2 regions of the Blautia sp. 1033sp1_1033st1_G9_1033SCRN_220408 genome follow, and region 1 is predicted to be linked to the other one. Evidence: riboswitches for the same ligand, from Rfam matches in the RefSeq annotation. Region 1 holds a riboswitch; the other holds the start of a gene.
What was found. A riboswitch is a leader RNA that binds a small molecule or an ion and turns the genes downstream of it on or off. The one in region 1 is predicted to bind thiamine pyrophosphate.
Positions count from the first base shown of each region.

Region 2: it holds a riboswitch for thiamine pyrophosphate, as region 1 does, so the genes downstream of both, AB5916_RS02500 (energy-coupled thiamine transporter ThiT) here and thiC (phosphomethylpyrimidine synthase ThiC) in region 1, are expected to answer to the same signal.

Region 1 covers NZ_JBFKZO010000007.1:40,725-46,725, forward strand. The annotation lists gene AB5916_RS07215 (ABC transporter substrate-binding protein) at 1-871, opposite strand, end outside; gene rplT (50S ribosomal protein L20) at 1,118-1,474, opposite strand; gene rpmI (50S ribosomal protein L35) at 1,514-1,711, opposite strand; gene infC (translation initiation factor IF-3) at 1,772-2,266, opposite strand; gene thiC (phosphomethylpyrimidine synthase ThiC) at 2,556-3,866, opposite strand; TPP riboswitch at 3,910-4,019, opposite strand; gene AB5916_RS07240 (DUF1540 domain-containing protein) at 4,152-4,472, shown strand; gene ftsZ (cell division protein FtsZ) at 4,553-5,701, opposite strand; gene AB5916_RS07250 (cell division protein FtsQ/DivIB) at 5,842-6,001, opposite strand, start outside.
Region 2 covers NZ_JBFKZO010000002.1:161,916-167,916, forward strand. The annotation lists gene ylqF (ribosome biogenesis GTPase YlqF) at 1-817, opposite strand, end outside; gene lepB (signal peptidase I) at 938-1,573, opposite strand; gene rplS (50S ribosomal protein L19) at 1,768-2,115, opposite strand; gene AB5916_RS02500 (energy-coupled thiamine transporter ThiT) at 2,319-3,005, opposite strand; TPP riboswitch at 2,998-3,135, opposite strand; gene AB5916_RS02505 (methionyl aminopeptidase) at 3,357-4,232, shown strand; gene AB5916_RS02510 (4'-phosphopantetheinyl transferase superfamily protein) at 4,211-4,948, shown strand; gene AB5916_RS02515 (OmpA family protein) at 4,928-5,875, opposite strand; gene AB5916_RS02520 (MotA/TolQ/ExbB proton channel family protein) at 5,887-6,001, opposite strand, start outside.

The DNA.
Region 1 (6,001 bases):
CCTCATCCTCACCTGTAGCAGCGAAAGGTGTCAGAAGCATAACGCCCTCTGCAAGGGATGTATCAAAGTTCTCAACATTCAGGATACCGTCCATACCGTCAACTCCGAAGAATTTGATATCAAGACCGATATCGCTTGCCTGCTGAAGAATCAGTGCATTGTCAGAGTAATAATTAGGAAGGAACAGAAGCTCTGCACCGCTCTTCTTAATGCTCTGAAGCTGTGCTGAGAAGTCCTGATTACTATCTGTGGTGTATTTCTGATCATCTACAAGCTCAAGACCGTATTCATCACAAGCTTCAACAAATGCATCGTGAACACCTACATTGTAATCTGCTGCTGAATCATACAGTGTAGCTACCTTTGTAGCAAGACCTTTCTCAGAAATGTACTCTGCTGATTTGGTACCCTGCATAGGATCGGTAAAGCACATACGGAATTCATTGTCGCCTCCCTCAATACTCTCTACTGCTGTAGCAGAAGGTGTAAACAGGAATGTGCTGTCAGCTGCTTCACTGGCAACAGCGATACAAGCACCGGATGTAACTGTTCCGCAAAGCATCTGCATACCCTTGTCAAGAAGATCATCATATGCATGGATGGCTTTATCAGGATCACCCTGATCATCACCTGCGTCCAGGATCTCTACCTTATATCCATTGAATCCACCATTCTCATTGATCTCATCCGCTGCGATCTTAGCTGCGTTGTAAACACCGGTACCATACTGTGCGTAATCACCGGTCATAGGTCCGATCACACCAATCTTAAAAGTCTCCTCGTCATCTGCAAATACAGATACAGGTGCAATGGATGTAACTGCCATCGCTGCAGCTGCTGTGATACTGAGTACTTTTTTCAGATTTCTCATAATAAAATCTCCTCCTTAGATTTTAAGGAAGAAGCCAGCGGGAAAACCGGATCATGTATATCTCATATATAGTCAAAAAGCCCACTGGTCCATCCAGCCGGCTTTGGCTCCCTAATGACTTTTCCTCTTTACTACTTCAATGTAGTAATTATAGCATCACATTATTTTGATTGCAAGTGATATTTTATACAAAAATCAAAAGAATCCAGGGAAATTATTTTCCCTGGATTCCAGAATTGATACTACTTATGCGATTGCAGCTTTTGCAACTTCAGCTAATGCTTTGAAGCCTTCAGCATCATTAACAGCCAGATCTGCAAGCATCTTTCTGTTGATGTCAACATTAGCAACCTTCAGGCCATGCATCATCTTGCTGTAGGATAATCCGTTCATTCTTGCTGCAGCGTTGATACGAGCGATCCACAGACTTCTGAACTGACGTTTTTTCTGTTTTCTTCCTGCATAAGAGCTTGTAAGTGCTCTCATTACAGACTGTTTTGCAATTCTATACTGTTTGGAACGGGCTCCTCTGTAGCCTTTTGCCAGTTTTAATACACGGTTATGTTTCTTCTTTGCGTTTAATCCGCCTTTAATTCTTGCCATCTCTTATTTTCCTCCTGTTCGTCGTCTTCTATCTGTATCTTATAAATATGGTAATGCTTTCTTCATGCTCTTAACATTTGTAGAATCAACAACAGTAGATTTTCTCAGATTTCTTTTTCTCTTCTGAGATTTTTTGGTTAAGATATGACTCTTGTAAGCTTTATTTCTCATTAATTTTCCTGTACCTGTCTTTTTGAAGCGCTTTGCTGCTGCTCTACATGTTTTAATTTTTGGCATTATAGTTTCCTCCTTAATTTTCGTATTATGAACTGCCCTGCGGCATAAATGCTGCTGAATTTATTTTTTCTGAGCTAAGAACATGGTCATGCTTCTGCCTTCCACTTTAGGTGCTTTCTCCACATTAGCCACTTCTTTCAACATATCTGCGAAATCATCAAGCACATGCTTGCTGGCTGACATATGAGCCATCTCTCTTCCGCGAAATCTGAGAGTTACCTTCACCCTATCGCCCTTTGAAAGAAACTTCTTTGCTGCATTGACTTTTGTCATAAGGTCGTTTGTATCGATATTCGGTGAAAGCCGCACTTCTTTAACATCAATCGTTTTCTGTTTTTTCTTGGCTTCTTTTTCTTTTCTAGCAAGTTCGTAACGGTATTTACCGTAATCAATGATCTTGCATACCGGCGGTTTAGCCTGGGGGGCAATCTTTACCAGATCAAGCCCTGCCTCCTGAGCCTTGAACATTGCTTCCTTTGCGGACATAATACCGAGCTGTGCTCCGTCCGGGCCAATCAAGCGTACTTCTCTGTCCCTGATTTGTTCGTTAATCATTAAACTGCTAATTGTAGTGCACCTCCATACCTGATAGATAAATACTAAATCACCCGCCAGCTTCCCAATTTCTCTCCGGGAAACCTTCTGCCTTAAACATGAAAAAAGTGCGGACAGAATCCACACTTCACCTATTACACAAATCACATCTTTAAATATAAGCTGTGCAATATTAACCCAAGTCGCCTGACTGCGCTAAGGTGAGAGTGTAACTCTGCTTTGTTTTCTCACGTACTCAGACAGAATACCATGTTTTCCCTTAGAAGTCAAGGACTTTTTAATAATTATTTTATAATATATCAATATACTCCCCTGCCAGGGCCTTATTCATGCTGCGGACTGCACAGAATTTACCGCACATACTGCAGGTATCACTGTGGTCATCTTCCGGCTTACGACTGTCACGGATCTGCCTTGCAGTCTCAGGATCAAGGGCACATGCATACTGAGCTTCCCAATCAAGTTTCTGCCGTGCATCTGCCATACGGTCATCAATATCTCTTGCTCCCGGAATACCCTTGGCAATATCAGCTGCATGGGCTGCAATCTTGGAAGCAATGATCCCCTGCTTAACATCATCCACGTTAGGAAGAGCCAGATGCTCTGCAGGCGTTACGTAGCAAAGGAAAGCAGCTCCGCTCATAGCTGCCACTGCTCCGCCGATAGCTGCAGTAATATGGTCATATCCAGGTGCAATATCTGTTACAAGAGGTCCAAGTACATAAAAAGGAGCGCCCATACAAATGGTCTGCTGTACTTTCATATTGGCTGCCACCTGATCCAGCGGTACATGTCCAGGTCCTTCCACCATAACCTGTACATTATGCGCCCATGCACGCTTGGTCAATTCTCCAAGGCGGACAAGTTCCTCGATCTGACATACGTCGGTTGCATCTGCCAGACATCCTGGACGACAGGCATCCCCAAGGGAAATGGTAACATCATATTCCTCACAGATATCAAGAATTTCATCAAAATACTCATAAAATGGATTCTCTTCTCCTGTCATGCTCATCCATGCAAAAACCAAGCTTCCGCCACGGCTTACAATATTCATTTTTCTTTTGTGATTCCGTATCTGCTCAATAGTTTTCCTGGTAATCCCGCAGTGCAGCGTTACAAAATCCACACCGTCCTGGGCATGAAGCCTTACCACATCAATAAAATCCTTGGCTGTCAAAGTCGCCAGATCCCTTTGGTAATGGATCACGCTGTCATATACAGGAACAGTTCCGATCATAACAGGACATTCCTGAGTCAGTTTCTGACGGAATGGCTGAGTATTACCATGGCTTGACAGATCCATAATTGCCTCTGCCCCCAGCTTTACAGCACTCATTACCTTTTCCATCTCAATATCATAGTCTTTACAGTCGCGGGACACTCCCAGATTGACATTGATCTTTGTGCGGAGCATGCTTCCCACGCCTTCCGGATCAAGACATTTGTGATTCTTATTTGCACAGATCGCAACCTTGCCTTCCCCAACCAGCTTTCTTAATGCATCTGTTGTCATATGTTCCTTTTTTGCCACAATCTCCATTTCTTTTGTGACAATGCCTTTCCTTGCCGCGTCCATCTGTGTGGTATAATTTTTCAATCTCTTTTCCTCCATAAAAAAAGCCTCTGCCATACTAAAAGCAGAGACTACTCATCCTCTTCCCTACGTTGGCATTATCCAAATCAGGTTACGGGTCAAAACGGAATCACGTTTCCTCTCAGCCGGTTTTCACCAGCTCCCCTTTTTCATGCTCATATTATAGCGCAGCATAGATGGCTTTGCAATAATTTTACCATAATTTCCCATACATATTACATAGCAAAACGCAGACACTATCATTGTATATACAAAGATGCCCTGCATCTAATAAAAGGAGGAATGATCATGACTATTTTGAAATGTTCAGCTGCCAACTGTGTTTATAATGATGCCCATCAGTGTTCCAGAGGTGAGATCAATGTTATGGGCGAAAGCGCCCGCATTGCAGATGAAACCTGCTGTGGAAGCTTTCAGGAAAAATCTGATGCAGCAACAAATGGTATGGAATGCCACCGTGGCTGCGAAAAGATCCAGATTGAATGTAAAGCCCACAACTGCGCATACAACGACAATTGCAAATGTACAGCAGCAGCCATTGATGTAGATGGTTCCAGGGCACAGTGCTGCCATGAAACCAAATGCGGAACCTTTGCCTGTAAATGTTAAGATGTAAAGTAAAAAGGCTGCAGCACAGCAGAGAGTAATTTCCTGCTGTGTCGCAGCCCTGATATTTCACAAAAAATTGATTAACGGTTCTTAAGGAAATCCGGAATCTGGATATCCTTCTTCTGCACTGTACTGGAAGGTGTCTTCGCAGTAAATGGTGTAGCATTCATAGTAGGCATACTAAAGCTTGGCATCTTAAAAGAAGATGTTGTGCTTGTCTGTGCTGCCGGTCTTTTTGCATTAAAAGATGCATTACTGCTTCTGTTACCAAAAGGACTGGTATTCTGTGCTGCATCACTAAGGCCTGTAGCAATAACAGTGATTCTTGCATAATCAGCAACTGAATCATCATACATTGCACCAAAGATGATATTTGCATCCTCTCCTGTAAGCTCCTGTACATAGCTAGCTGCATCATTGGCATCCATAAGGGAAATATCACCGGAAATATTAATGATAACGTGTGTAGCACCTTTAATGGTAGTCTCAAGCAGAGGAGAAGAAACAGCCTGCTGTACAGCCTCCATAGCCTTATCATCGCCTCTGGCCTCACCAATACCGATGTGTGCAATACCCTTATCTGTCATAACGGTCTGTACATCTGCAAAGTCAAGATTGATCAGTGCCGGCAGATTGATCAGGTCTGTAATACCCTGAACTGCCTGCTGAAGTACTTCATCAGCTTTACGCAGTGCCTCCGGCATAGTAGTCCGACGGTCAACGATCTCCAGTAATTTATCATTCGGGATCACGATCAGTGTATCCACTGCTTTCTTCAGATTCTCAATACCTGCAAGTGCATTGTTCATACGGGTCTTTGCTTCAAAGCGGAAAGGCTTTGTAACAACACCAACGGTAAGGATACCCATCTCCTTTGCTGCTGCTGCAATAACCGGAGCAGCTCCTGTACCGGTACCGCCACCCATACCGCAGGTAACGAAAACCATATCTGCTCCTTCCATGATCTGCTTCACTTCTTCTATACTTTCCTCTGCTGCCTTCTGTCCAACCTCTGGCTGTGCACCTGCACCAAGACCTTTGGTAATCTTCTCGCCAATCTGAAGTACAGTTGGAGCTTTGCACAGAGTTAAAGCCTGTTTATCGGTATTCACACCTACAAACTCTACCCCGCCAATGGCTTCTTCCACCATTCTGTTCACTGCATTATTACCAGCTCCACCTACGCCGATTACAATAATCTTCGCAGATGACTCTGCCTCATTTGACATAATCTCTAACAATGTACTTCCTCCTTTATTTCTATACCTGATATTCAAGTCAAGTTTATTTGTATCAAGCTACATATAGATATATCATATATTTTTTTTTTGAATTAATCAACTACTAATTTTGTTTTTTTATACTTTTTTCACGAATATTCGTCATTCCCTGCATTGGGATTAGAACCTACATAGTTGCCGTCATGGTCATATTCACCAGTTCCTGTATAACTTCCGTCTTCCAGATACCCACCATGCCAGTCTCCATTGGCTGCTATACTTTCTTCGGTAGGCTTAGACCCCACATAA
Region 2 (6,001 bases), on a different contig from region 1:
TGCCCAGCTTGCCGGAACGGAAATCATCAAAAAGGATGCCAGATGCTTTTCCATAATCCAACTCTTCTCCTTTTTTCAAACAGCCTCGCACTTTTGCAATAGCTTCCAGGATCTCCACATCCCTTTCTTCTTCCGGTACATCATATCTTTTATGAATAGCTCCCGGATAATACTCTCTTAAAAAACCGATCAGTTCCAGGGAAAGCTCTTCCATATTCAGAATATCATCTTTAATAGATCCTACAAATGCCAGTTTTTTTCCTGTATCCGGATCCTCAAATTTGGGCCAGAGGATCCCCGGCGTATCCAGTAGCTCTACACCTTTATTCAGACGGATCCACTGCTTCCCCTTTGTTACACCTGGCTTATTGCCGGTCTTTGCACAAGCTTTGCCTGCAAAGGTATTAATAAAGGTGGATTTGCCCACATTTGGGATGCCTGCTACCATGGCACGGATCGGGCGGTTCTTGATCCCGCGCCTTCTGTCCCTTTCGATCTTTTCCTTGCAGGCTTCCTGGATCACAGCCTGAATAGCCTTGATCCCTGCCCCATTTCTGGAATCCACCTTTACCACGTGAAAGCCTTTTTCCTGAAAATATTCCTTCCATCTTTCATTCTGCCTGTCGTCTGCCAGATCTGCTTTATTCAAAAGGATCAGTCTGGCTTTGTTCATTCCCAACTGGTCAATATCCGGATTTCTGCTAGAAAGAGGCACTCTTGCATCCACCAGTTCAATGATCAGGTCGATCAGACGGATATCCTCCTGCATCTGCCTTTTTGCCTTGGTCATATGACCAGGATACCAGTTAATATTGATTCTGTTTTCACGATTATCCATTCTTGTCACTTCCATTCATTTTAGTCTTCAAAATCACTTAAATAAGTCCTCAAAATCATTCAAATACGCTTGCAAAATCACTTAAATAAGCTTGCAAAATCATTCAAAAAAGCCTATGGATTTCACAGGGAAAAGTTTAAACCACAGCTTGCCGGTAATATATTTCTTATTTACCTTCCCGATACTGCCATACCGGCTGTCCTCACTGTTATTCCTGTTATCACCAAGCACAAAATATTCTCCTGATTCCAGTGTTACCGGACTGGATGCCATCCCCGGATTACTGATCACAGGAAAATCCCTGCCCTCTTTGTAAGTCTCTCCATTGATCAGGATCTGTCCATCCACGATCTGCACAGTCTCTCCCGGAAGCCCGATCACCCTGCGGATATGCAATGCTGCATCATCACTGGCGTTTGTACGGAAAACGATCACATCTCCTCTTTTAGGGGAAGATACACGATAAATCACCCGGTTCATAAAATATCTGTCTCCTACAGAGATGGTGGGCTCCATGGAACTTTCCTGCATAGTCACAGACTGAAACATGGCGATCCCTACCAGTGCTGCAAAAGCCAGCGTTACAATAATTTCAAAAACCAGGCGCAATACACCCCGGACCTTCTTATCTTCCAGTTTTTCTTTCGCTTCTGCTATAGATTTATTCTCTCTCCAGGTAGCCCGCCAGTTCTCCCATTGCTCCCTGGATCGTTTCTTTCTTCTATTTTTTAACATATTATTCAAATGCTCCTGTTTTTCGATTAGCTGTTACAGTATAACACACTTTAAACTGTAGAAGCAAGGAATCCGCCAAAATATATAAACCCATAAAATAAATCCACATGATCTCCACAAAATATGTAAGGCCATAAAAATAACTGCCTCCGGAAATCAATCCGACGGCAGTCATTCTCATAATCAGGTATGGATTATTTAATACGCTCTTTAACCTTAGCAGCCTTACCTACACGGTCTCTTAAGTAGTTAAGTTTTGCACGACGTACTTTACCGTGGCGAATAACTTCTACACTCTTTACGTGTGGGGAATGAAGCGGCCATGTCTTCTCAACGCCAACACCATTGGAGCTCTTTCTTACTGTGAAAGTTGCTCTTGTGCTTCCGCCCTGTTTCTTTAATACTGTTCCCTCGAAAACCTGGATTCTCTCACGGTTTCCCTCTTTGATCAGTGCGTGTACTCTTACAGTATCACCTACATTGAACTGAGGAACATCTGCTTTTAACTGTTCTGCTTCGATGTTTTTAATAATGTCGTTCATGTTCTTTCTCCTATTCTTCTATTGGATGTTCTTAATACACATGAGGTAACAGAGGACCATCTTTTTTCACAACATGATTGATTATACTATAGAACTCCTGCCATTGCAAGAGTTTTTTCTATGGTTTCACTATTATAATAAGCCGCCGGACAAGGGTTCCGACGGCTGTTATGGATTTGGATAGATTCAATATCATTATTTATTTATGCGTTCTGCTCTCCCGGTACAGTCACCATCTTACGAACCTGAACCAGTGCTTTTGAAACAGCCGGAATAGAGATCAGGATCAGTGTTATAACTCCCTCAGCAAGAATGTAGCTATAGTTGTAAACGATAGGATATATAGCAGATAATGACTTAGGATAATTCTCAGGCATGTAGCTCATCCAGTACAGATATCCGCCCAGAACATGAAATACACCTCTGGCAAGAATCGCTGCCACATATGCTTTCTGCAAACCGTATTTCTTTGATTTTGAGAAAAAGCCTGCAATACCCATAGCGCCAAATGCCAGGATATAATCACAGCATACCTGGAAAAAGCTAAGTACATATGGCTCCTGCAGGAACTGAAAGATACCATAAACAAGACCTGTCAGAATACCGATCTTAGGTCCGTACCAATATCCAATGAGTACGATAAAAAGCATGCTGCATAAGGTTACAGAGCCACCAAATGGCAGAGAAAATACCTTAAGGTAAGATGTGGCATAAGCAAGGGCAAGTGCCACTGCACAGGTTACAAGCTGCTGTGTAGTCAGCTTTCCTGAAGAGCTTTTCTTATGGAAAAGCACAGCTGCGATCACCACCAGGATCACCATGGCAGCAATACTTGTTACATAGCCGGCAGTGGTCAGCCCACCATCAGCAGTTACTAGAAAATCCATCATTTGTTTTCCTCCTTACGTTGGCATTATCCAAATCAAGTTAAAAGGTCGAAGCCTCCGGTCACCGGAAGAATGTCCTCCCTGGTGATTGCTTCCTCTCAGCCTGCGCCTGCAAGCTCCCTTGGTTCGTTCTACAGTATAGCACACCCCTTCACTTCACACAACACAATTTTCATCCTCTATAAAAGACCGTAAACGATAAATTTCCTCTCATATCATATATTTTCCTCTCATATCAGATTTTACTTTACCTCTGAATTGTGATATTCTATTTGCTGAAAAAACAATTATATACGGTAACTGTAAGAATACTGAACAGTTACACCATATATCATCGGATAAGGAGCGAGTAAAATGTCTTTAAAAATAGGAAGAAATGATCCCTGCTGGTGCGGAAGCGGAAAAAAATACAAAAAGTGCCACGAAGCATTTGACGAAAAGCTGGAACAAATGAAACAAAAAGGCTATCCGGTACTTGACCACAACCTGATCAAAACCCCGGAGCAGATTGAGAAGATCAAAGAAAGTTGTAAGATCAATATTGCCGTGCTGGATTATGTGGCTGAGCACATCCGTCCAGGCATTACTACCCAGGAGATCGATGACTGGGTACATGAAGAGACCATCCGCCATGGCGGGATCCCTGCCCCGCTGAATTATGAAGGCTATCCAAAGAGTGTATGCACCTCCATTGACCAGGTGGTTTGCCACGGAATCCCATCCACAGATGTGGTCCTGAAAGAAGGAGATATTATCAATGTAGATGTTTCCACCATTTATAATGGATATTTTTCTGATTCCTCACGTATGTTCTGTATCGGAAATGTAAGCCCGGAAAAAGAAAAGCTGGTAAAGGTTGTAAAAGAATGTGTAGAGATCGGCATTTCACAGGTAAAGCCCTGGACACCGATTGGAAATATGGGGCACGCCGTTCACCAGCATGCGCTTGAAAATGGATACTCAGTCGTAAAAGAAATCGGCGGCCATGGCATAGGGCTGGAATTCCATGAGGATCCATGGGTAAGCTACACCTCTGAAGAAGGAAGCGGTGTACTGATGGTTCCAGGCATGATGTTTACCATTGAGCCAATGGTAAATATGGGATCTGATGAAGTTTATACCGATGAGATGGATGACTGGACAGTGCGCACCTGTGACGGGCAGCCTTCTGCCCAGTGGGAAGTCACCGTGCTGGTAACAGAAAACGGATGCGAGGTGATCTGCTGGTGATGAACCATAAGATTCAATGTTTGATCACATCTGTTGATGAATTTAAGGATCCAAAGTTATTTCAAAAAGGACTGGCACTGCTTCCGGATTTCGGTTTCTGGAGGGAACGGAAAGAATCCATTTCCCGGCTGCGCCGCCAGGAAAGCCGTCTGGAAAGCCTTGTGGCAGGGCTTATGCTCCGTACTCTTCTTCTGGAAAACAGTCTTCCATTGGAGGCTCTTTCTGTTTCCGAAAAGGGTAAGCCGTTCCTGAAAAATCATGATTTTCATTTTAATCTTTCCCACAGCAATGGGTATGTAGTCTGTGCTTTTGGCTCTGTCCCCTGTGGGATCGATATCCAGAAAGAAAAAGAAGACCGTTCCAATATCGCCCGTATTTTCTTTACTGAATCTGAATATGCCCTTGTACAGAAATATGGTGTTTCCATGTTTACACGGATCTGGGCACTAAAGGAAAGCTATGTAAAATATAAAGGGGAGGGTTTATCCCTCCCCCTGAAATCCTTTCAGGTTTATCCCGGTTCTTATGACATCCTTTCTGATGGTTCTGAATGGGGCCGGCTTTCCACTTGTATTTCTACTATATATTCTACAGACAGAACCTGCCAAGCCCGGGAATTTGCATTTAATGATTACCGGATCGCTGTATGCTCTGCACTTGCCACAGAGCCTAATATTTGCCGGCTTTCTACGGAATCACTCTTGCGCATTATCTGATGAAGCCTGATCTGTAGTCATAATGTTGCTCAGCTCATCAATCATCTCGTCGTCCTTCAAACGGAACTTAACTTCTACACGGCGGGAAGCATCCTTGTCTACATTGCCATCCGCATCCAGGATAGGATTCGCCATAGAATGACCGTTGACTGTAAGATAATCCTGCAGATCAATTGTCTGATCAGATGTAAGAAATTCTCCCTGGATTTCCAGCAGATACTGGGCAACTGCCAGGGATCTGCGCTGAGAAAGCTCCAGGTTATAAGCATAATCTCCATCTGTATCAGTATAACCATCAATAATGATCTCTGCCAGATAAGACTTGTAGCTGTCTTCCAGAAGCACCTTGCAGTAAATCGGCAGAACACTGCGAAGGGCTGTTTTTCCCTCTTCAGTAAGCTCTGCATCATCATAAGCAAAAAGAACGCTGGCATCCAGTGTCAATGCTCCTGTCTGGGAATCAATATTTACATTCAGGTTATTCTTGGCAAATTCCTGCTGCAGGGACTCAACAACTTCTGCCTTTACACCGATGATATTATCGATCTTGGCCTGCTGGGTGCTGATCAGCTGGGTTTTCTCATCCAGATCCACCTGCTGCTGTGCCAGGGCTGCTTCCTGTTCCTTAAGCTTCTGTGCCTGCTCTGCCAGCTGCTGTGCCAGGGCAGACAGCTTCTCATCCTGTGTCTTCAGCTTTGCATCCTGATCGTCCAGGGTATTCTGCTGTGCAGTGATCTCAGCAATATAATTGGCCTGCATCTCATTCTTCTCTTGCTGCTCTTTAATACTCTCGTCATAACTCTTCTGCGCCTGGAAAAGGGTTACGCACATAATCAGTACGAAGAGAAGCAATACACCACACATCATATCGGAATAGGAGCGCCAGATATTAAAGCTTCCATCCTCTGATTTTCTTTTCTTGTGCATGATTCTCTCCTTTATTTAAATAAACCAAATTTTCCTTTCTGTGCTCCTTTGGAAAGCTCTTTGATATTCCTGGAAATCTCCTCCAGAACTGCCTGCTGGTCTGCAGCCTGCTGCTCCATCAGCTTC